Regions from separate parts of the Roseburia sp. 831b genome, predicted to be linked through region 3. Evidence: predicted binding sites of a transcription regulator. Region 3 holds the regulator's gene; each other region holds the start of a gene.
The links. Region 3 encodes HrcA, which represses chaperone genes, less so after heat shock. Its sites were predicted from a motif close to TGTTAGCACTCNNNNNNNNNGAGTGCTAACA; they were not measured.
Positions count from the first base shown of each region.

Region 1: the regulator HrcA is predicted to act here: its motif matches at 4,262-4,292, upstream of BIV16_RS13695 (Hsp20/alpha crystallin family protein).
Region 2: the regulator HrcA is predicted to act here: its motif matches at 3,669-3,699, upstream of groES (co-chaperone GroES).

Region 1 covers NZ_CP135162.1:2,952,488-2,960,844, forward strand. Annotated here, with positions in the region: gene mgtE (magnesium transporter) at 1-814, shown strand, start outside; gene BIV16_RS13685 (hypothetical protein) at 973-1,473, shown strand; gene pta (phosphate acetyltransferase) at 1,974-2,957, shown strand; gene BIV16_RS13695 (Hsp20/alpha crystallin family protein) at 4,372-4,830, shown strand; gene BIV16_RS13700 (hypothetical protein) at 5,102-6,634, opposite strand; gene BIV16_RS13705 (YitT family protein) at 7,272-8,132, shown strand; gene BIV16_RS13710 (GTP pyrophosphokinase) at 8,229-8,357, shown strand, end outside.
Region 2 covers NZ_CP135162.1:1,881,198-1,889,554, forward strand. Annotated here, with positions in the region: gene BIV16_RS08645 (citrate/2-methylcitrate synthase) at 1-1,144, opposite strand, end outside; gene BIV16_RS08650 (MarR family winged helix-turn-helix transcriptional regulator) at 1,122-1,628, opposite strand; gene groL (chaperonin GroEL) at 1,702-3,315, opposite strand; gene groES (co-chaperone GroES) at 3,362-3,646, opposite strand; gene BIV16_RS08665 (hypothetical protein) at 3,859-4,059, opposite strand; partial or broken gene BIV16_RS08670 (transposase) at 4,048-5,425, shown strand; gene BIV16_RS08680 (IS91 family transposase) at 5,678-6,802, shown strand; gene BIV16_RS08685 (MarR family winged helix-turn-helix transcriptional regulator) at 7,018-7,452, opposite strand; gene BIV16_RS08690 (recombinase zinc beta ribbon domain-containing protein) at 7,729-8,357, opposite strand, start outside.
Region 3 covers NZ_CP135162.1:836,617-844,973, forward strand. Annotated here, with positions in the region: gene BIV16_RS03705 (carbon monoxide dehydrogenase) at 1-228, shown strand, start outside; gene BIV16_RS03710 (efflux RND transporter periplasmic adaptor subunit) at 450-2,003, shown strand; gene BIV16_RS03715 (ABC transporter ATP-binding protein) at 2,021-2,701, shown strand; gene BIV16_RS03720 (ABC transporter permease) at 2,749-4,020, shown strand; gene hrcA (heat-inducible transcriptional repressor HrcA) at 4,326-5,378, shown strand; gene grpE (nucleotide exchange factor GrpE) at 5,394-6,035, shown strand; gene dnaK (molecular chaperone DnaK) at 6,144-8,015, shown strand; gene dnaJ (molecular chaperone DnaJ) at 8,299-8,357, shown strand, end outside.

The sequences.
Region 1 (8,357 bases), 1.0 Mb from region 3:
GGCAAGAGAATATGCGAATCTGGAGGATTTGATTGCAACATTTTACCCTTATGTTTATGCAGAAGAATCCATCAGCGAATGTATCGAAGAATTAAAAGATTACTCCGAGGACTCCATCCCGGTTCTGGATAATGGAAAAAGAATCATCGGTGTCATCACAGCCCAGGATATCGTTGAGGTTGTCGATGAGGAAATGGGAGAGGATTACGCAAAATTAGCAGGTTTGACGGCAGAGGAAGATTTAAAGGAACCTTTGCTAGAGAGTATGAAAAAAAGAATTCCCTGGCTTATCATTTTATTAGGTCTAGGACTCGTGGTATCAACAGTTGTTGGAATGTTTGAAAAAGTAGTGGCAGAACTGACCATTGTCATCTGTTTCCAGTCCCTGATTTTAGATATGGCAGGAAATGTCGGAACACAGTCACTTGCGGTTACCATCCGTGTTTTGATGGATGAAAACCTTTCCGGAAAACAGAAGTTGTATCTGGTTGGAAAAGAAATGCGTATCGGTCTTGCAAATGGTTTGCTATTAGGACTGCTATCTTTTGTCTTTATCGGGTTATATGTGATGATTGCAAAACACGGAACACCGGGATTTTCTTTTGCGGTGTCCGGCTGTATCGGAATTGCGCTTGTGACAGCGATGGTGATTTCCAGTTTTACCGGAACAATTATTCCAATGTTTTTCCATAAGATAAAAGTTGACCCGGCAGTGGCATCCGGTCCGTTGATTACGACCATCAATGACCTGGTTGCAGTTGTGACTTACTACGGACTGACTTGGATTCTGTTGATTCAAATGCTCGGTTTTTAGGAAAAATGCCGAACGCAGACGAAAACCGGCGAAGATGAAACTGCTATTTGGGGAAACAATATATTATAATAGAAGAGACAGGATAAGTGAATGACCATTTTGGCTCGAAAAGCTGGAAGATAGAACGACAGAATTGGCTAGAAACGGGAGGATAAAAAATGTGGGATAAAATTCGAAAATTTTTATATGAAGTGTGTGACATCATGGAACTTTTGATGGCAGTTGCAGTTGTGGCAGGTCTTGTCATTGCAGTGGTATCGCTGGTGCCGGATTTACAGCATTATTGGGCAAACCGCACGCATGAAGGGGAGTTCCTGATTTATCTGGACGCCGTATTCAATATCGTAATCGGAATTGAGTTTATGAAGATGTTATGTAAACCAAACTCCGCAAACATCATCGAAGCGCTGATTTTTTTGATTGCACGACACATGATTATTGGAACCACAACAGCGGGAGAAGATTTGCTGTCTATTATCAGTATCGCAATCCTGTTCTTATTCCGCAGATTCATGTTAATGACAAAGCCAAACAAAAATCAGAAGCTGCCAAATCTTTTTCATGTAATCAAGGCAATGCAGAGTCCGGAAGTGCGGGATATGATAATCGAGGCAGAGGAAAAAGATTTAAGACACACGGAACACAAGAAAGAAGACTAAGGCATGCAGAACACAGGGAAGAAGATGCTGAGAAAACATTAGAAAATCTTAGACTTTTCTTATGTTTGCTCATCGGAACAAAATTGCCTTGTCATTGTGCAATTTGCCAGTAAGAAAACTGTAAGCAACCTTTTGACACCAAAGTCTGAGAAATAAATCACACAGAATACAATGAAAAATACAAGAAAAGCAGGCTGATTGTAAGGGGAGAATGATACACAGAATGCGAAGGAAAGTAAAGAATGGGGAAAAACAAAAGAGAGATTTTTTCTGAAATAGAACACAGATTGAGAGAAAATCTCAAATAGAATTGAAAAATTCCTGTTAATTTTTTCACAAAGTTTTATTTTAGCAGAAATGTGCCTAAATGTCAAATAAAAGTGCATTTTATCAGATACAAGCATTGAAATATTTAGTTTCTGCTATATAATGAAGGTAAATCGTGCGTTTTGCACAGTAATCTTAAACACATTATAAAATAGAAAAGTGAGGAAAATAAAATGTTCGGATTTGGTCAGTTAATCGAGATCCTAAAAAAAGATCCTAAGAAAATCGTCTTTACAGAAGGAAACGATCCTCGTATCTTAGAGGCAGCTTCCAGACTTTTAGCAAGCAGCTTCCTTCACCCAATCCTTGTTGGTAATCCAGACGAAATCAACAAAGTTGCAGAGGAAAGTGGATTTAATATTCGTGGAGCAGAGATCATCGACCCAAACAATTATGATAGATTTGACGAGATGGTAGATTTATTCTGCGAACTTCGTAAAAGCAAAGGTGTTACACCAGAGCAGGCAAGAGGAATTCTTTCCCAGGCAAACTACTTTGGAACAATGTTAGTAAAAATGGGTGTAGCTGATTCCCTTCTTGGTGGAGCTACATATTCCACAGCAGATACAGTTCGTCCTGCATTACAGTTAATCAAGACAAAACCAGGCAACAGCATCGTATCTTCTTGCTTTATCTTAGTTCGTCCATCTGCTACAGGTGAGAACGAAGTATTGGCAATGGGTGACTGTGCAATCAACATTCATCCAACAGAAGATGAATTAGTTGAAATCGCTGGAGAATCTGCAGAGTGTGCAAGAATTTTCGGTGTAGATCCTAAGGTTGCATTCTTAAGCTACTCAACACTTGGTTCCGGAAAAGGTGAAGATGTTGACAAAATGCGTAATGCAGCTCACAAAGCAAAAGAAAAATATCCAAACCTTCCAATCGAAGGCGAGATTCAGTTCGATGCAGCAGTATCTCCACGTGTTGCTCGTACAAAATGCCCTGAATCAGAAGTTGCAGGACATGCAAATACATTTATCTTCCCAGATATCAACGCTGGTAACATTGGCTACAAGATTGCACAGCGTCTTGGTAACTTCGAAGCTTACGGACCAATCTTACTTGGTTTAAATGCTCCAATCAATGACTTATCCCGTGGATGTAACGCGTCAGAAGTATACTCCATGGCAATCATTACTGCAGCATTAGCATAATAATCGCTAGAAATCATATAAAAATATACCCAATGAAAAGCGGTATCCGAAGGAAACTTTGGATGCCGCTTTTCTTGTCGGAGAAGATGTTAGGGATGTAGAGGTTCTTGTTATATAGGACGGCAGGAAGATAGCTTTTGTTGTTATATAGGACAGAAAAAGTATAGCTTTCGTTGTTATACAGTGCAGCAGGAAGATAACTTTTCTTGGCATATAAGGTACTGGGAAAAAACTTTTCCTATACTACAAGATTCGTAGAGATTGCTTTTTGGCATAGAATTTTGTTGTTCTACTGTTCCACGGATATTTGCATTCGTGGTGCGTTTACAATGTCTGGAGAACTTGAATTGGAGTGAGAATCTAGAAAAGTGCATGAAAACACCCAAAGACGTTAAGGCAATGGAGTAGAGATTTTCAAAAATCGTAGAAAACACCTAAAGACGTCAAGTCAATGGAGTGGAAAACTTCAGAAATCAGGAAAAACACCTAAAGCTAGGAAAGCAATGGAGTGGAGATTTCCCAAAATCGCAGAAAACACCTAAAGACGTCAAGTCAATGGAGTGGAAAATTTCAGAAATCAGGAAAAACACCTAAAGCCATTTAAGCAATGGAGTAGAAATTTCCCAAAATCGCAGAAAACACCTAAAGTCATAAATATAAACTACTATCTATATAGTGGACACGTAGTTAAAAAAATCCCCTCTTTTTAAAGGTGATACCTAGATAAAGGACGTACATTCTACGCTATAATATTAAATTCACATGAATTTTAAGCCGACGAAAATCCTGAGAATACCAAGTCAACTGAATTCCCCAGAATTCTAAGCCAGCTCAACTCAAAAAATACCAGATCAACTGAATTCATAAGGATTCTAAGCCAACTCGTCTCCCAAGAATTCTAGCCAATTCAATTCATGAGAATTCCAAGCTAACTTACCTTCCAAGAATACAAAGCCAACTCACCTCCCAAGAATTCCAGTCCGCCCGAATCCCATCCGGGGATTCCAAACCCCTGCCCTTTTGCGTTGGAATATCACTATGCAGAAGCAGACCGCGAAAGAGAACCGCCAAGCCTCCTTTTCATCTGGGAATATTGCTAAATGAAATAAGTGACGTAAAAACAAGTCATCGAGCTTATAATCTATAAAGAAAACGGTCACTTGAAAGTGCAATAATAAAAATACACTTGTAGTTATACACAAAATAATGTGGATAATGTTGGTAAGTGCGGGATAATTAACTTAATAAATGGAAATATTCTGAAAATATAATGGAAAAATAAATTAAATCTAAATAAATTATAAAATTAGCACTCACCTATTGACAGTGCTAATAAAAAGGTCTATAACGTAGTTACAAGGTAAGAACAAGAAAGCTTATCGCAAAGAATAAGAATAGAAAGAGGGAAACGATTATGTTAAGACCAAGTATTTTTAGTAATAATTTTGTAGATAATATGTTTGATGACTTTTTCGATGATTCTTTCATGCCGACGATGTCGGCTATGCCAAGCCAGTATGCCCGCACAACAGGCGCTATGAGCACAGATGTACGGGAGACAGATAATGCTTACTATATAGATATGGAACTTCCTGGATTTGCAAAAGAGGATGTTCAGGCAGAACTGAAAGATGGTTATCTGACCATCAATGCTGCACACAATGAGAATAAAGAAGAAAAGAACAAAGAAGGAAAGTTCATACGAAGAGAACGTTACACCGGAAGTTATCAGAGAAGCTTCTACGTTGGCGAGCAGATGACGCAGGAAGATATCAAAGCTAAATTCAACAATGGTATTTTGACGGTTGAAGTTCCAAAGAAAGAAGCAAAGCCGGAAGTAGAACAGAAGAAATACATTACGATTGAAGGCTAAATAATTTTGGAAGGTTATCTGAAGCAGAAAAGGTTAACTGAAAATCAAGAATTGTGAAAAGATATGGAAACTGTCCAGTTGCAATCGTTTCAATACAAATAGATGAAAAAGGTGCTATACCAAGTGAGGAAACTCTAAGGTATAGCATCTTTTTGCTTTTGCAGAAAGTGCTGCTTTTACATAGAGGAAAGCTTTCTATAAGGATGCGACGGGAACACATTTTAAAAGGGCAGTATACATAATTAGGTATTTATTGCTCCGACCAGTTAAGTTATTCTGCTTGTATGTTGTCTGACAAGTTTTCGTAATCATCCATTTGTTTGCTGACCCAGTTCATGGTATCTTGATAAATCTGTCCAAACGAGGTGCCAAGAATTTTTTCAAAATCGCCATTGGTGGTTGAGAGCGCGGCAAGTTTGTCAAATCCATAGGTGTCCGTGATATATTTTGCCATTGAGGCGGATTCGGAGTAACCGATATCTGATATGGCAGGAACATTCAAATTGCCGGTCGCAGGATCAAAACGTTGGGAATAACGTTCAAGAGCCTGGCGATAGGTACCAAGAGTGCCAGAATAACAATCGTTTTTATCATCCCAGTAGCCTCTCTCTCGAATAAGATTTTTTCCGATATAGGAAACATAGGCAATACTGCTTTCGCGGTTCTCTAACTCAATATTGGCCATAACGGTTGGAAACCATTCTACCAGGTATGGGTGTTGTATCGTAGGCACAATTTTATCAGGACCATATGTCAGATGATGACAATATTCGTGTAAGAGACAATAGGGCACTTCATACCAGCCTAATACAACCTTTATGGTTTCCTCATCAGGAAAATAACAAGAACGGGAAGTATTGACGTCATGCTCTTTTTCAAATTGTGTTAAAATGTAAACCTTATTTAAGTTTTCCGGGAGGTATCCACCGAGATAATCTCTTGCATCTTGAAAGTCTAGAACACGTAGGGGTTCGATAATATTATAATTTTTTACCATATTAAGGTAACCGATTGCAGCAACATCTGCATCTTCCCATAGCCAGATGGCATCGTCGGATTCGATTCGGTAGGTACAGGAATCTTTTGCGTGGTCGGTATGATTATAGCCAAAATTAATTTTTCCAAGTTCGGAGTAAGCCGAATCGCAACCGATGCTTTTCAGCCACTTATTTTTTTCATTCACAAGGGATTCATGATCGTAAGATTGCTCTAACGAGTGACATAACTTTTCGTAGGCATCAAAGGAATAGGAATCCACATACCAAAGAGAAAAAGCTTTCACCGATTCTTTTTCAATGGCAGAATCCTCCTGTGAAAAATAAGTTGTTTCCAACATTGGAAGTGTAAAATCTAAAAGGTACAGGTGCTCCTTGTCGCTGTAAAAGGATTGAAGTTCGTTGGTGTGTGTATCGGAATTGTCATAGGAAAGGATGCCATTATCGATACAATATGCGAAAAACAGGCCATACTGCTCCGCGCAGGAAGTATTGCCTGGATGCGTTTTCTTTACGAGACACCATAAATCATCGAAAGTGAGCGTTTTCCCATCCGTGATGCATAAAGGAGTGTGAAAAGAGGCATTATTATCGGATTGAAACCCAAGGTAAACGGTCAGGTCTTGGGTAGGAGAATCGAAAAAAGAATCTGTGTAGGAAATAAAATCGGAGATTTTTCCGATAAGTTCCTTGGCACTTTCTTCGTCAAAGTTCTCTGAATTAAAATCATATTCGATTCCCTGGTAGGTTGTGTAGGTGCTAAAACCATGCCATTTCCCTGGAAAAATTTCCTTTTCCTTCCATTCCACTGTATCAATGTCAAAGTTTTTTATATGTGGGCAATGAGCCCGTCCTATAAAAAGGACAAGAAATAAGAGAAAAACGAATATGAATGAAGCTTGTAATTTTTTGTGTCGCATATATGTACTTTATTCATAATGATGATATTGGGCTATTTTTTCAAAAATAGGATTCAGGTGTCAAAAGGCAGCTTACAGGTTTCTTGTTGGTAAATTGCACAATGCCAAGTCTATTTTGTTCCGATGAGTGAACATAAGAAAAATCTAAGTATGCCTGATACAGATTATTTCAGAGTGACGTGCCCGGAATTCAACGAGCCATCCTTGGCTCGTGAAGCCTTGTTCTGCCGTCCGTGGCAGAACATCACTGGGTATTTTGGGGCATACTAAGATTTTCTAATGTTCCCTCAAAGTCACAAAAAAGTCTTGCCTTTGAGCAATTTCCCAGCGACTAACTTGTGAGCAGCCTTTTGCCCCCGAATCTAGCATAAGTAAAATTGTAATACAAAAGCGAGACTGTGGGAATAACATAAATGGAAACATGTAAATTTCTATTCGTAAAATCTTTCCCCAACAGTCTACAAAAACCGGGAAACCCATGTTATAATAATTTTGACATAAAATGAGAAAGGCATGGTTATTTCACATGACAAAACACGAAAAAGTACAGGTTGTTTATGAGTACTTTATTTTAACGATAGCAACCCTGATTCAGGTTGCCGGAATCTATGTATTTAAGTTCCCGAATAATTACTCCTTCGGTGGAGTTACCGGTATGTCCATCGTGCTCGCAAAAGGACTGCCGCTGACACCCGGTACAATTACATTTGTAATTAATATGGTACTTTTGATATTGGGCTTTCTGTTCCTTGGAAAATCGTTTGGAATCAAGACGGTATATGTCAGTGTCCTAATGTCTGTTGCGCTGTGGGCGGCAGAAATCATTTTCCCAATGAAAGCGCCACTGACAACACAGCCGGTGCTGGAACTGATTTATGCGATTGTTCTGCCTGCATTCGGCTCGGCAATTCTGTTTAACGTAGGAGCATCCAGCGGTGGTACGGATATTATTGCGATGATTTTGAAAAAGTATACGCATCTGAATATTGCGAGTGCACTTTTTTGCGTCGATTTATTTATCGTCATTGCATCCTGTTTTGTGTTTGATGCGCAGACAGGTCTTTTTTCCATGTGCGGTCTTCTTGCAAAATCACTCGTCGTGGATAACGTGATTGAGAGCATAAATTTATGTAAATATTTTACGATTGTGTGTGACAATCCGCAGCCAATCTGCGATTTTATCATGAAGGATTTGAACCGGAGCGCGACGATTTATCATGCGGAAGGGGCTTACCAGCATAATCAGAAAACCGTTATTTTAACTGTTTTAAAAAGAAGGCAGGCGGTGGAATTGCGTAACTTCATCAAGAGAAATCAGCCGACTGCATTTATCGCAATTACCAACAGCAGTGAGATTATTGGAAAAGGATTTCGCGGTTTCAACTAAAACTTTCATAAAAACTTTAGAATGTATTAATGGGGAATTTACTTCTGTTTGTTATAATAACAGTATCAAAAATGATTTGCTAAGGAGAAGATAAATATGGGAAATCAGAACGCAATGAAACAGAACGGGACGATGCCATTGAATCCCGTGATTATACAACAGCAGGTAATAGAAGTAAATGAAGTTATGCCGGTGACCATTACGGTAAATGATAATATGGAAGAA
Region 2 (8,357 bases), 1.0 Mb from region 3:
CACCTTTATAGATATGTCTTTTGTCTGCTATGATCTTTGGAGCAAGCATCTCTATATTTTCATACAATTCAAGATCTTTTTGCCTTTTCTTTTCCTCTGCCAGTTGTTTTACATAATCTTTAAATACTCTCTCCCTCGGATCAGAAATAGAATACACTGCATGTCCCATTCCATAGATTAAGCCCTTATGGTCAAATGCATCTTTATCAACAATCCTTCTTAAGTATGCTTCTATCTCATCCTGATCTGAATAATCCTTTATATGCGCCCTAATATCATCCATCATTTCCATTACCTTAATGTTGGCGCCTCCGTGTTTTGGTCCTTTTAGCGAACACATTGCTGCTGCCATCGTTGAATAAGTGTCAGACCCAGATGACGTAACGACTCTTGTGGTAAATGTAGAATTATTACCGCCTCCATGTTCCATATGCAAAATGAGTGCCGTATCTAAAACCTTTGCCTCTGTAAGGGTATATTTCCGGTCTGGTCGCAGAAGCATCAATAGATTTTCCGCGGTGGAAAGCTGTTTATCGGGATGATGAATATACATACTCTCATTTTTTTCATAATGATTGTAAGCATTATATCCATATACTGCCAACAATGGGAACTCACTGATGAGCTGGATGCACTGACGCAGCGAATTGCTGACACTTGGTTCTTTTACCTTTTTATCATAAGATGCCAGGGTAAGAATACTTCGGGTCATGGAATTCATGACATCCTCCGAAGGTGCTTTCATAATGACATCCCTTGTAAAATTGGTTGGCAATGTCCTACACTCTCCAATAATTCTATCGAAGCCTTCCTTCTCTCTTTCATCAGGCAGTTTTCCCATCAAAAGAAGATATGCTATTTTTTCAAATCCAAACTCATTTTGTCCTAAACAATGAATCAAATCTTCCACTCGATAGCCCCGGTACCACAATTCCCCATCGCAGGGAATCTTCTGATTATCAACAATTTTTGAAGACACTATTTTTGATATGTTGGTAAGTCCTGTAAGGACACCTTTCCCATTTTCATCTCTAAGCCCTTTGTTTACGCCATATTCTTCAAATAACCGCGGAGCAATGTTATCATTTTTCAGACAAACTGCTTCCAATTCTTCAAAATAATCATTCATCTGCTCCGTTGTCATCTCTATTCACCTCCAGATTCTCCACCTCACTGCTCATAATAGTTTCCAACTGCTTCATAAGCTGTAGTAACTGAATCAAATTATCCTTTCCAAACTTTTCGAACACCTTCCCGTAATACTTCTTAAGTGTTTCTTCCTGCGCCCTTAACAGGCTTCGTCCGCTTTCAGTAATTGTAACATAGGTGCCCTCACTGCCGTTACCGTCATGAGACCATAATACATATCCTACGTCTCGTAGCTTTTCTACCATTTTAGAAATCTGTCGCATCGTCATCTGAAGCTTGTCCGCTAAATCCTTCAGATAGACTCGTCCTGAATAAATGTCGGATGTCTCCTCCATTGCAATATATTGTAATGCAATGTATTCCGGGATACTCATTTTCATAAAGACATCTTTTCTATGCTCCCGGTTAAACAAGTGCCTTTGGTATATCAATTCGTTGGACAGCTTTATAATATCTGTATTTCCTATAGTTTCTGCCATATTACTCCTCCTTTATTTAAAATAAGGGAAGCAATAGACTGTCACTTCCCTTCGTAAAAGAGAATGGATTATTTTAATAGCCCATTTCCGGTTGTGCCGGCATTGCAGGTGCTGTTTCCTTAATATTTGCCACAGCAGCTTCCGTTGTTAATAAGGTTGATGACACACTAATCGCATTGGAAAGTGCACTTCTTGTAACCTTGACAGGATCAATAATTCCTGCATCGACCATATTGACGTACTGTTCAGAAATTGCATCAAAGCCTATGCCCTCATCTGACTCCTTTACCTTATTGATGATGACAGCACCCTCTAGGCCTGCATTTTCAGCAATGGCACGAAGCGGAGCCTCCAATGCCTTGGCTACAATCTCTGCTCCTGTTCTCTCATCACCCTCCATGCTTGATATCATGTCATATACTGCCTTTTGTGCGTGAACATAAGCAGATCCGCCGCCACTGATGATGCCCTCTGACACAGCAGCCCTAGTGGCATTTAATGCATCCTCTATACGATACTTAGCTTCCTTCATCTCTGTTTCAGTTGCGGCTCCAATCTTAATAACTGCAACACCACCGCCGAGCTTAGCCACCCGGTCTACCAGCTTATCCCTGTCGTACTCAGAAGCATCTGCAGCCTGTCTCTTAATCATTGCGATTCTTTCTTCAATGTCCTGTTTCTTGCCCTCGCCATCCACGATGGTTGTATGTTCCTTTGTTACTTTAACTGATTTCGTCTGTCCAAGCATATCAACTGTGATATCCTTTAATTGCATGCCAAGGTCATCGAGTACTGCCTGTCCACCTGTCAGAATTGCAATATCCTTTAATATCTCCTTACGACCATCACCATACCCCGGTGCCTTTACAGCTACGACCTTGAGTGTGCCTCTCAACCTGTTTACGATTAGTGTTGTAAGTGCTTCACCCTCTACGTCATCTGCAATAATCAGCATTTCTCTTCCCTGCTGCATTACCTGCTCCAATATAGGAAGAATATCCTTTATATTAGATATCTTTTTGTCCGTAATCAAAATGTATGGATGATTCATATTAGCTATCATCTTTTCTTTATCATCACACATGTAAGCAGATAAATAACCGTTGTCAAACTGCATTCCCTCTACAACCTCTATCTCTGTCTGCATCGTCTTTGATTCTTCTATTGTGATGACGCCATTCTCTCCAACCTTTTCCATTGCATCGGCAATCATTGTTCCGACTTCATCATTACCTGCAGATATTGCAGCAACCTTTGCAATGTGATCTTTTCCGGTTACAGGCTTGCTCATTTTAACCAGTGCTTCAATAGTTGTATCTGCTGCTTTCTTCATTCCTTTTCGCAAAATAATTGGATTTGCACCTGCTGCTATATTTTTCATACCCTCGCCTACTAGAGCCTGTGCCAAAACAGTTGCCGTTGTCGTGCCATCTCCTGCAATGTCATTCGTTTTGGTTGCGACCTCTTTCACAAGTTGTGCACCCATATTCTCATAAGGATCTTCCAGTTCAATCTCCTTTGCAATCGTAACACCATCGTTCGTAATCAAAGGAGTTCCGTAAGATTTATCCAATACAACGTTACGTCCCTTAGGTCCGATTGTCACCTTTACTGTATCTGCCAGCTTATCAACGCCTGCTTCCATCTTTTTTCTTGCATCGATATCAAACAAAATTTCCTTTGCCATGTTAATTCCTTCTTTCTACATATAAAATAACTGTATTTTTATTTTACTACTCCACAATTGCAATAATGTCGGACTGATTTACGATGATATATTCCTCATCCTCCAACTTAACATCTGTACCGGAATACTGAGAATAAATCACACGGTCGCCTTCTTTTACCTGCATTTCTGTTTTCTTTCCATTCTTTTCACTTCCAGGTCCTACTGCAATGACAACAGCTGTCTGTGGCTTTTCTTTTGCACTATCCGGTAATATAATTCCGGACTGGGTTTTTTCTTCTGCTTCCTGCTGTTTTAAAACAACACGCTCTCCTAATGGTTTTAACTGCATAATCATTACCTCTTTTCTTTATTGTTAGCACTCTCTTGTATTGAGTGCTACTTATTTTGTAAAAAATATATGCTTCATATGAAGCATATATAAACAGTTTGTTTCCAAACTGTTTGTTTAAAAAGGATTATAGCACATAAAAGACATATGTCAACCCATTTTTTCAAAAGAAATAAAAAAGTGTCTTCGACACTCTCAACTCCCCTAGCCCCTCATTCATGAGGGGTAGGGGTTTTCTTATCTCCTTCTTTATTGTAAAATTCTATAGGCGCTTGCGAAACGCCAAAAGCCGCATAAATACGGCTTTTTTTGTTGTTAAAATAAAATATCTCCTCAAGGTTTATGCTAAAATAGAGTTGTGAGAAACTATCAACCAATCCACCTAAAGGAGATATACCTACATGATAACACATAAACAGCTCTCTTTGGCAGAAGTTTTTGAAGATTGCCAAAATAAATTCGACAACGACAAATACCAGTTCCTTTCTCTTCTTGATGAAGCCATTAACCTTGATGAAATTGTTCCTGTTTCTTTTGTTACTCATTTTCATGCTTCAACCGGAAGACCTCGTAAGCACCAGCTTTATCCAATGCTTAAAGCTTTTCTGATTCAGCGTATATTCTCAATCCCGACTGATATGCTCCTAATCGTTTTCTTGAAATACTCTCAGGAATTACGTGATTTCTGTGGCTTTGATGTTGTTCCTGATGCCTCAAAATTTACCCGTTTTAAACAGGATTTCCTGATGGACTTACAATCTATGTTCGTTCACATGGTTGATATGACCGAACCGATATGCCAAAAACTTGATCCTCATCTGGCGGCTATGACCATCTTCGATACCTCTGGCATTGAAGCCTGGGTGACTGAAAATAATCCAAAATACGCAAACCGTATTATCAAGCAGTTAAAGGCTTTCAAGAAATCCCATAACCTTGATGATTCCTATGATCCTTATAAGGCTGCTTATGGTTCCATGCCTACGCATGCTGCTTCCAATCAGGCAATCCAGCAGATGTACATTAATGGACATTTCTGTTACGCCTATAAGTTTGGCATTGTAACCAACGGACTTGGTATTGTCCGTGATATCACTTTCTATAACAAAGAGTTCCTAAAGGCTCATCCGGATATCGTTGTGGAAAAGAAATCTGACTCTCCTGATGAGGATAAATCTCTTGCCGATTCAAAAGCCCTGCTTCCTGTCCTGGTTGATTTCTTTCAGAAGCATCCGCTTATCGCCCCTAAGACTTTTCTTGGTGATGCTGCTTTTGACACGATTGAAATCTACAAATCTCTTTTCGGTGAAATTGGATTTGAAAAAGCATTTATTCCTCTCCGCGTTAAACTTTCTATGGAAGATAACGGTTATACCATCAACGAAAATGGTGTTCCCTGTTGTCCTCATGATCCTTCGCTTCCTATGAAAAGAGAAGGTAGTAAATCACACTTAAAAAGCAAAATTCCCACGATGAAATTTGTCTGCCCGAAAATGAAATGGGAATACAATAAAGCAGATAAAACAAAACGCCGTGTATGCCATTGTGATAATCCCTGCACAACATCTTCCTGTGGAAGAATGATTTACGTTTATCCCGAAAAGAATCTTCGTGCCTATCCCGGAGTGGAACGGGGGTCAGACGAATGGGAAGAAACATATAAAATCCGTGTAAACGTTGAAAAATCTATTAACCACTTTAAAGACAGCTTTTGCGTAGCTAATCGTAAAACCCAGAACGAAAAAACGCTTCATGCCGATTTACTTTTGGCTGGCATAGCTCAACTTGTTACAGTAATCGTTGCTGATAAAATTCATCAACATCAATACATCCGAAGTCTTAAGCCTTTGATTGCTTAAAATTGAGATTTTATAAATTTTTCTGCTTCATACTAACTATGAAGCCTTTTTGTCATGCCCTAAATGAATGACTGCCACCTTCCATTCCAAGAATCCTGCATTGCAGGATTCTATCCTTGTTTTCAATCAAGATTGCGAACTTGTTTCGCAATTACCTATGTAAAATTCTATTATGAATATATTACAATCCATCTTTACCGATTATTATGAACACATCATTTACCAACTCCATCCTCGTCCTGCTGTCATTGAAAATGTCAACAAGATGATTCATTGTGGTGACTCTTCTCACGGTGGTGCCATGTATGGCTGTCCTCACTGCGGAAATCTTAAATTTGTTCCCTTTCGCTGTAAAAGCCGTTTTTGCCCTTCCTGTGGAAACAAATACAACCAGCTTCGTTCTTTTCAGATGTCCTGCAAGCTCGTTTCCTGTGTTCACCGCCATTGTGTTTTCACCATCCCAGAGGAACTCCGCATTTATTTTCTCAAAGACAGGTCTCTCTTAAATTGCTTATTTCATTCTGTCCGTGACGTTGTCCTTCGTATGTTTTCCAAAATGAATAAAACTGAAAACTTTACTCCCGGATTTATCTGTGTTCTTCACACCTTTGGGCGTGACTTAAAATGGAATCCCCATATCCATGCCCTCATCTCTGAAGGCGGTGCTGGCAACATCACTCCCTGGCGTCCTGTCAAACACTTTGATTACAACTTTCTTCGTAATGCCTTCCGCAAAGTGCTGCTTGAACAGCTCTCCTTCCGTATTGGTCCCACCTTTCGTAAAGTTAAAAATGAAATGTACACAAAACACTCCAATGGTTTTTATGTTCGTGCAAAGCCAAATCTCTGCACTCCTGATATTACCATTAAATACATCAGCCGATACCTCGGCAGGCCTGTTATCGCCACATCACGTATTGATTATTATGACGGCGAAAATGTAACCTTTCATTACACCAGACACGAAGACAACAAAACAGTTACTGAAACCATCCCTGCTTTGAACTTCATCCAAAAACTAATTGTACACATCCCCGAAAAACATTTCAAAATGCTTCGCTACTATGGGATATATGCCAAACATCATAAACAGGAAAAGAATCTCCGTAAATGTATTTCTGCTGAAAAACAACATTTCCTGCGTTCTATCCAGGACTGGCGGCACTCCATTCTTCTCTCTTTCGGATACGACCCTCTCTGCTGTTCCGAATGTGGCACTTCTATGTTGGTTTTAGAAGTTTACCACAAAAAAACTGCACTATTTGAACAATATCGAAAGGTTATGGGATATGGATAACTCCATGCTCATAGTAATTCTTTCTCCATAGTCAGATAGTGCAGCTGTCCTAAACCAAAACAAAAAACTTCATAAACAACGTCATGGCGAATCCACCATTCGCTCTTTTGTCATGTCATTTTTTATTTCAAGTTCATTATACACTATTTCTGACTGTTTGAGAAATTTCCTATAAAGTAAAAAAATTGCACACCGACTACTCGGTGTAACAATTCCTAGTCATTCTCCAACAATCTGTCTATATTATGACTAATCTGCTCAGACACCCGGTTAAATACCGCCAAAGAACTTTCATCAATTCCTTCCACCACCTTGGCGGTTAACTCTGCCCAGAGAATCTCCATTTCCTGACAGAGATGTTCCGACGCATCGGTCAGCTCATATTTCACATATCTACGATCTTTATCATCTCTTTTGCATACAATGTATCCTTGTTTAACAAGATTCTCTAAAGTAGTAGACATATGACCTTTATTCATCTGCGTGTACCGACATATATCCGTCAATGTTGTTATCTCATCATAATGAGATAGCAAATAAACAACTTCCAGTTCCAATCTGTTTAGGTTTGTCTTATTTTTTACATCAACCATAGCTTTTTCAAGAAGACGATTAAACTTTCCACCTCTCAAATTTTTTTCAATATTCATCAAAATTTCACTCCTATTTTGTTTTTATTCTTTTAACAAAATATCAAATTAATCCATCAAAAATTTTTTCATGGGACATCTTGTCGTTTATCATATCATATCGCCTACATTTTTTCCACATAAACCACCCCAGTATTTCACTGCCCGAGTGCCACAGATCCCATTTCTATACTCTTACTTCAAATCCGTTCTTGAATATGAATCTTATATCGTCCTTGGCTTTTACAATCACTTCCTGTACCAAGCTGCTCCAAATCCCGGCATCGAACTCGCAGGTTAAGCCGTCCTGCTTCTCCAAAGTTCGAATGAACCCTTTGAACAATTCTTGCTTTGCCTTCTTTCTATCTGCTCTGCGATGTCATCATACTTAGCTTTTGCCTTTTCATATCTTGCCGTAAGTTCGGCATAGCGTTTTTCATACTCGTCCTGGTCTAATGCCACACGGCTGTTCTCTGCAATGGCAATCTGCATCTGCTCCGAGATGATGTTAAGTTCTGCGATGCTATCCTGCAAATCCCTGTCCAGTGAATCCGTCTCACAGACCATTTCCATCATAACTTTGGTGTTTGCAAGAATCTCTTCCCTTTCAGAAAATAACTCGTTGGCCGCCTTGATGAACAATTTCTTTAACTCATCCTCGTTGATGTGTGGTGTTTTGCACTTGCAACCATCGGCATATTTGTTATTGCATCTGTAGATGACCTTTCTGTACTTATCATTGGAATGCCAAACCTTGGCACCGTACCAAGAACCACATTCTCCACACCTTATTATGGAAGAAAACAATCCCACACCACTATATTTCTGCATACCCTTTCGCCTTAAAATTTCTGCCTGAACTTGGTCGAACTGGTCGGCTGTCACAATGCCTTCATGGTGTCCTTCCACATAATACTGTGGCACCT
Region 3 (8,357 bases):
AATGTTGAGGCGGTAAAACTGGTGTTTGTTACCTGTAAGGATTTTCCTTATGAGGCATTAAAGAAACAAGTAAAAAAGAATGAGCAGATTACAGCAGCCATTGACCATATTATGAAAAATCTGATAATGGACTGTAAGGCGTGTAATTTAAAAGAGGTCTGCGATGAGGTTGAAGGAATGAAAGAACTTCACTTTGCGCAGACAAAAGATGTGACAAGAACCTCCTAAGTAGTTGGAAACCAGCTGCTTAGGGGGTTCTTGTTGTATAATAGGAAATTTTATTCAAAAAGTTTACAGAAATTGGAAAGATTTCTTAAGAATTTTTAAAAATCGGATATTTTGAAACACAATGTGATATGATTTGAAAGGTTTCGTTGTCGGAGACCTGTTTTAGATGGACAGGTGTCCGATGATGAAACCAAAAAGAAAGTAAAAATAAGGAGAACAGCATGAAGGGAAATGTAAAATCAAAAAAAACAAAAGTAATTTTGATTGTGGTGGCAGTCATTCTTGTGGTTGTCATTGCGATTAGTTTCGTGGTGTCACGTCTTAAAACAGCAGTGGAGAGCGTGGCAAATACGGTAGAGGTTGAGACAGTGGAAAAAAGAGATTTGTCTGATTCCATTTCTTTGACCGGTACAGCGGCGGGTGCAAGTAAGACAAATATTACATCCAAGGCACAGGCAGAGGTAACAGCAGTGAATGTACAGGTAGGAGACCAGGTAACGGCGGGAGATGTGCTTTGTACCTTTGATTCCGCAGCAATTCAGGAGAACCTTTCCATTACAGAGAAAACACTGACAAACGAATCTGCAGTTACAAAAAATACGGCAAAACAGAATGAAAAGGCATTGAGCGATGCAAAATCAGATCAGCAGGATCAGTTAAATGCAGCAAACACAAAGATTACGCAGGCACAGGAAGATTATGATTCTGCCAATACAAAACTTGCCAACGACAGGAATACATTAGCAGCCAAACAGGCAGATTTAAGTGCAGCAGAAGCTGCAATGAATCAGGCGAACAGCGATGCGGCAGCAGCACCGGACGATACCACAAAGGCAAAAGCAGCAGAGAATGCAGCAACTACATATGAATCCTTAAAGACAGAGGTAAGTGCGCTTCAGTCACAGGTGGATACCGAGAGTGCATCTTTGACAGACTTAGCAAGAGCAGTTGATTCTGCAAAAAGTGATTATGACAGTGTAAAAAAATCAACAGATAAAGCAATTGCATCCGCACAGAATGTTGTAGATATGCAAGGATATCAGGATACCGATTCTGCGACACAAAAAACACAAAAAGATTTACAGAATCAGTTAGATGATTGTCAGATTGTTGCACCATGCGATGGTGTTGTAACGGCTGTAAACGTTTCTGTTGGGGATACCAATACACCGGGAACAACAATCATTACGATTGAAGACACAAGCAGCATGAAAATCAATGCAACGGTAAATGAGAGTGATATTTTAAAAATTCAGGAAGGCATGACTGCAGTTGTAAAGACAAATGCAACCGGTAATGAAGAGATTCCTGGTACTGTCAGCCGTGTAGTCCGCGTGAAAAATCAGTCCACAGCACCTACAACAGACAGCACAGCATCTGCATCCACATCTACAAGTGGAGGTTATGCGGCAGAGGTAACAGTAGGTCCATCCGATCTTTTGGTTGGAATGAGTGCAAAAGTAAAGGTTATCATCGAAGAGCGTAAAAATGTACTTGCAGTTCCATACGATTTGATTCAGACAGATGAGAACGGTAAAAATTATGTGATGCTCGCAGACTATCAGAAAGATGGTTCCGCAGTTGCAAAACGTTGTAATGTAGAAGTTGGAAAAGAAGTCAATTATTATACAGAGATTACAGGCGGAGACTTAAAAGAGGGAGATGCTTTGATTTATGATACTTCCATACAGGAAGGAGCAACGTTTTCTCCTAGCCAGATGTACTCGAATGGAACTACAACCGTAGAGAATGAGACAACGGAGGAAGAACAGTGAGTGAACCAGTAATTCGAATGGAACAAATTATTAAGAGGTATTATATTGGCCAGCCGAATGAACTTCAGATTTTAAACGGGATTGACCTTACAGTAGAAAAAGGTGAGTTTGTTTCGATTGTAGGAGAATCCGGTTCTGGTAAGAGTACGTTGATGAATATTATTGGTGTCCTCGACAGACAGACAGAAGGACGTTATTTTCTGGAAGGAAGGGATGTCAATATGATGCGTGATGAAGAACGAAGTGCAATTCGAAACAGACGAATTGGATTTGTTTTTCAGAATTTTAATCTGCTGCCACGTGCCAATGCATTGAAAAATGTAATGGTACCTCTTATGTATAGCGAAGAGCATATAAAAAATCAAAAAGAAAAAGCAATGGAAATGTTAGAAATGGTTGGAATGCAGGAGCGTGCACTGCATCGTCCAAATGAGCTTTCCGGTGGACAAAAACAGCGTGTTGCCATTGCAAGAGCAATGATTAATGACCCGGCAATTATTCTGGCAGATGAGCCTACTGGAGCGCTCGACTCCAAAACAAGTCATATGGTGATGGATTTATTTCATGAACTTCACGAGAAACAGGGAAAAACGATTGTATTAATTACACATTCTCAGGAACTTGCGGCAGAGACACAGCGTATTGTGACAATCCGTGATGGTAACGTGATATCGGATAATGGGGGTGTGAAAGCGTGATATTTGAAAATATTAAAGAGGCAATTACGAGCATATTTAGTAATAAAATGAGATCAATTCTAACGATGCTTGGAATCATCATCGGTATCAGTGCCGTGATTACCATTACGACGATAGGTAGTTCCATCAAGAGTACACTAAGTTCGACAATGAATTCGCTTGGTGGAAATACAGTTTCTGTTTATGTGGAAGCAAGATATCCGGAGGATGATGCAGACTGGGACACCTGGATTTATCCAGATATGAAAGAGAGTGATTATGTCACACAGGAGATGATTGATGCACTCAAAGAAAAATATCCGGGAGAATTTCAGGGGATTGCAGCCAACAATTACTTTACGGATGGTCAGGTAAGACAGGACAGTAAACGTTATGCAAACGTTAGTGTACAGGGAATGACATCAGAGTATCTTGATTATTTAAAGCTTGAATTATTAGAAGGACGTGGAATTACCGATAAGGACTGTGAAGGAAGAAAGAATGTCTGCGTCATTTCAGACCTTATGCAAAATCAATATTTTGGTGATGAAAATCCGATTGGCCAGGAAATCAGTGTGGATGCAAATGATGGAAATTCCTATGATTTTGTTGTGGTTGGTGTTTTCAAGTATAATTCGGCTCTTTTTGGAAAGATTGACACATCTGTTCCAGAAAAAGACCGTTCTACACCATTGCTGATTCCATATCAGACAACGACAAAACTGCAGGGAAGTGAACAGGTTGGATATGATATGTTTAACTTATTGATTAATTCAACTGCGGACATCGAACAGGCAACCCAGGATGCATCCGATTTCTTGAATCAGTATTATGAGAACAATGAAAACTTTAACATTGTAACGAACAATGCATCATCTAGTCTTGGAATTATTAATGTTGTGATTAATGTTGTAACCGTTGCAATTTCCGGAATCGCAGCAATCTCATTGATTGTTGGTGGTGTCGGTGTTATGAATATCATGCTGGTATCGATTACAGAGCGTACAAGAGAAATTGGTGTTCGTATGGCACTTGGAGCAAAACGAAAAGTGATTCGTATGCAGTTTGTGATTGAGGCGATTGTTCTTTGCCTGATTGGTGGAATGATTGGAATTACACTTGGCATTTTAAATGGATTCCTGTTAGGAAAAGTTGCAGGACTGATTATTCAGTCTGCCTACTCGGAATACTCCCAGTACATTATCATGTCCGTTCATCCATCACTCACCGCAATCTTATTGTCCTTGTTCTTCTCAATGCTCACAGGTGTATTTTTCGGATACTATCCTGCGAACAAGGCATCTAAGATGGAGGTCATTGACGCACTCCGCTACGAATAAAAGCGTGTTGAAGATTTGTTTCGGATAGAACAGATAGAGAAAAAAGAAGGGCGTATGTAGAAAAGATTATTATATAGAAGAAACCGGTGATTTTTGCATAAAAGTTAAAAGCAAAGGTCGCTGGTTTTCTTTTTTAGAAAAAAATCGAAAAAAAAGAAATTTTTTTGAAATGAGTGTTGACAAAGAAATATGATGGTGCTATCTTAAATACAAGGATATTAGCACTCCGCATTAATGAGTGCTAACAAATCTGAAAGCTTGTGAGAAAAAGTACCAAGTTCTAAGAGAAAGACAGGAGCGATGACATGGAAGAGTTCGAATTAGATGATCGAAAAACTAAAATTTTAAATGCAATCATCAAGAACTATATGGAAACTGGTGAGCCGGTTGGTTCTAGAACAATTTCCAAGTATACAGATTTGAATCTAAGTTCTGCAACAATCCGAAATGAGATGGCAGATTTAGAGGAATTAGGATACATTGTTCAGCCACATACTTCGGCAGGACGAATTCCATCGGATAAAGGATATCGTTTCTATGTGGACAATCTGATGGCAGAGAAGAATCAGGAAGTGTCCGACATGAAGGATTTTGTAATCGAACATACCGAGAAGATGGAACAGGTCTTACAGAAAGTTGCAAAAATACTTGCGACAAATACCAACTATGCGACCATGGTATCGGCGCCATCCTATCATAAGAACAAGGTGAAATTCATTCAGTTGTCGAACGTGCAGGATGATCAGATTCTTGCAGTAATCGTAACAGAGGGCAACATCGTAAAGAACAAGATGATTTCTGTTTCAGAGCCAATCGACAATGAGACGATGTTGAAACTGAACATCCTACTGAATTCCAATTTGAATGGTCTTGCATTGCAGGATATCAATCTTGCCACAATCGCAAAACTGAAAGAGCAGGCAGGAATCCATAGCGACATTATCAGTAATGTGTTAGATACCATTGCAGAGACGATGGGAGCAGATGATGACATTCGAATCTATACAAGCGGTGCAACAAACTTTTTCAAGTATCCGGAATTAAGTGATTCGGAGAAAGCAAGTGAACTGATTTCCACATTCGAAGAGAAACAACAGTTAGCAAGCCTTGTGACAGAGAATCTTTTGGATGAGGAGAATACCGGAATACAGGTTTATATCGGAAATGAAAGCCCGATTCAGACCATGAAAGATTGCAGTGTTGTGACAGCAACCTACGAGCTTGGCGAGGGTGTTCGAGGAACGATTGGAATTGTCGGACCGAAGCGAATGGATTATGAAAAAGTAATGGATAATTTAAAAACGCTGAAAAATTCTTTAGATGGAATTTTAGATAAACAAAAGAATGAGTTAGAATAGAAAGGTGGCTGGATGATGGCAGAGAATAAAGAAGAAGTTTTAGAAGAAGTTTTAGAAGATTTAGAAAAAGAAGCAGCAGAATCTGAAGAGACAACAGCGGAAGACACCACTTCTACCGAAGAAGAAACTTCCGAGGAACATACAGAACAGACAGAGGAAGAAAGCGAATCAGACGATTCAGCTTCCGATGAGAAGAAAGGATTTTTCAAAAAGAAAAAGGACAAAAAAGACGAACAGATTGAAGATTTAAACGATCGTTTGAAACGTCAGATGGCAGAATTTGATAACTTTAGAAAACGTTCTGAAAAAGAAAAATCCCAGATGTATGATATGGGTGCTAAAACAGTTGTAGAAAAGATTTTACCAGTTGTTGATAACTTCGAAAGAGGTCTTGCAGCAGTCCCGGAAGAGAATAAAGAAGATGCATTCGTAGCCGGAATGGATAAAATCTACAAACAGATGATGACCGTATTAGAGGAGATTGGAGTAAAACCAATCGAGGCAGTTGGTCAGGAATTTGATCCAAATTTCCATAACGCAGTGATGCATGTGGAAGATGAAGAACTTGGCGAAAATGTAATCGCAGAGGAACTTCAGAAAGGTTATATGTACCGTGATGCAGTTGTAAGACACAGCATGGTAAAAGTGGCAAACTAATTTTATCTGTTGCATAAATAATTCAAACAATAGATAAAATTTAGATAAGAGCAAATGCTCATAAGAACAAGTAAATTAAGTTTCATTTTATAATAGGAGGAAAAGATCATGAGTAAAATCATTGGTATTGACTTAGGAACAACAAACAGTTGTGTAGCTGTTATGGAAGGTGGAAAACCTACCGTTATCGCAAACCAGGAAGGTGCAAGAACAACACCATCTATCGTTGCATTTACAAAAACAGGAGAAAGATTAGTCGGTGAACCTGCAAAACGTCAGGCTGTTACAAACGCTGACAAGACAATCTCTTCTATCAAGAGACATATGGGTGAAGATTACAAGAAAACAATCGATGACAAACAGTATTCTCCACAGCAGATTTCCGCTATGATTCTTCAGAAATTAAAAGCAGATGCAGAAGGATATTTAGGAGAAAAAGTAACAGAAGCTGTTATCACAGTACCTGCTTACTTCAACGATGCTCAGCGTCAGGCAACCAAAGATGCTGGTAAGATTGCAGGTCTTGATGTAAAACGTATCATCAACGAGCCTACAGCAGCAGCATTAGCTTACGGTCTTGACAACGAAAAAGAACAGAAAATCATGGTATATGATTTAGGTGGTGGTACATTCGATGTATCTATTATCGAAATCGGTGACGGTGTTATCGAAGTATTATCTACAAACGGTGATACACACCTTGGTGGTGATGATTTTGATAACAAGATTACACAGTGGATGATTGATGAATTCAAGAAAGCAGAAGGTGTTGACTTATCAACCGATAAGATGGCACTTCAGAGATTAAAAGAAGCAGCAGAGAAAGCAAAGAAAGAGTTATCTTCTGCTACAACTACAAACATCAACTTACCATTCATCACAGCAACAGCTGAGGGACCAAAACATTTCGATATGAACCTCACAAGAGCAAAATTTGATGAATTGACACACGACTTAGTAGAAAGAACAGCTATTCCAGTACAGAAAGCTATGCAGGATGCAGGACTTACAAACGCTGATTTAGGTCAGGTATTATTAGTTGGTGGTTCTACACGTATCCCAGCTGTACAGGATAAAGTAAGACAGTTAACAGGCAAAGAGCCAAGCAAATCCTTAAACCCAGATGAATGTGTAGCACTTGGTGCTTCTATCCAGGGTGGTAAATTAGCAGGAGATGCCGGTGCAGGCGAAATCTTACTTCTTGATGTAACTCCATTATCCTTATCTATCGAGACAATGGGTGGTGTTGCTACAAGATTGATTGAGAGAAATACAACAATTCCTACCAAGAAGAGCCAGATCTTCTCTACAGCAGCAGATAACCAGACAGCCGTTGATATCAACGTTGTACAGGGTGAGAGACAGTTCGCAAGAGATAACAAATCCCTTGGACAGTTCCGTCTGGATGGTATCCCACCAGCACGTCGTGGTGTTCCACAGATTGAAGTTACATTCGATATTGATGCAAACGGTATCGTAAACGTATCTGCAAAAGATCTTGGTACAGGAAAAGAACAGCACATCACAATCACATCCGGAACATCTATGTCTGATGATGAAATCGATAAGGCTGTAAAAGAAGCTGCTGAGTTCGAAGCACAGGATAAGAAGAGAAAAGAAGCAATCGATGCAAGAAACGATGCTGATTCCTTCGTATTCCAGACACAGCAGGCATTAGACCAGGTTGGTGATCAGGTTGACGCAAACGACAAAGCAGAAGTAGAAGCAGACTTAAATGCAGTAAAATCATTCTTAGATGCTCATCAGAATGCAGAAGACATGACAGACGCTGACATCGCTGAGTTAAAAGCAGCTCAGGAGAAATTAACACAGAGCGCTCAGAAAGTATTTGCTAAGATGTACGAACAGGCTCAGGCAGCTCAGGGAGCAGCTGGTGCTGGCCCAGATATGGGTGGTGCTCAGGCAGGTGCTACACAGGCAGATGATGATGTTGTAGATGCAGACTACAAGGAAGTATAGAATTGAGTCATTCTAAAGTCGGCGATGCACCAGAGGGTGCGTCGCCGAAGAATGACTAACAATTCTACAAAGTTTGCAAAGGCAGCAAACTTCTGAGTCATTCTAAAATCGACAACGAACCAGAGGGTGCGTCGCCGAAGAATGACTAACAATTCTACAAAGTTTGCAAAGGCAGCAAACTTTAGAGTTGTTAGATGTATGGATAGAGGGGTTTCCAGGTATGGATGTATCTGGAAACCTTACTGTATTGTAAGATGGATGAGTGATATTAGAGGAAAAAGTTATGGCAGATAAGAGAGATTATTATGAGGTATTAGGCGTTCCAAAGAATGCGACTGAGGC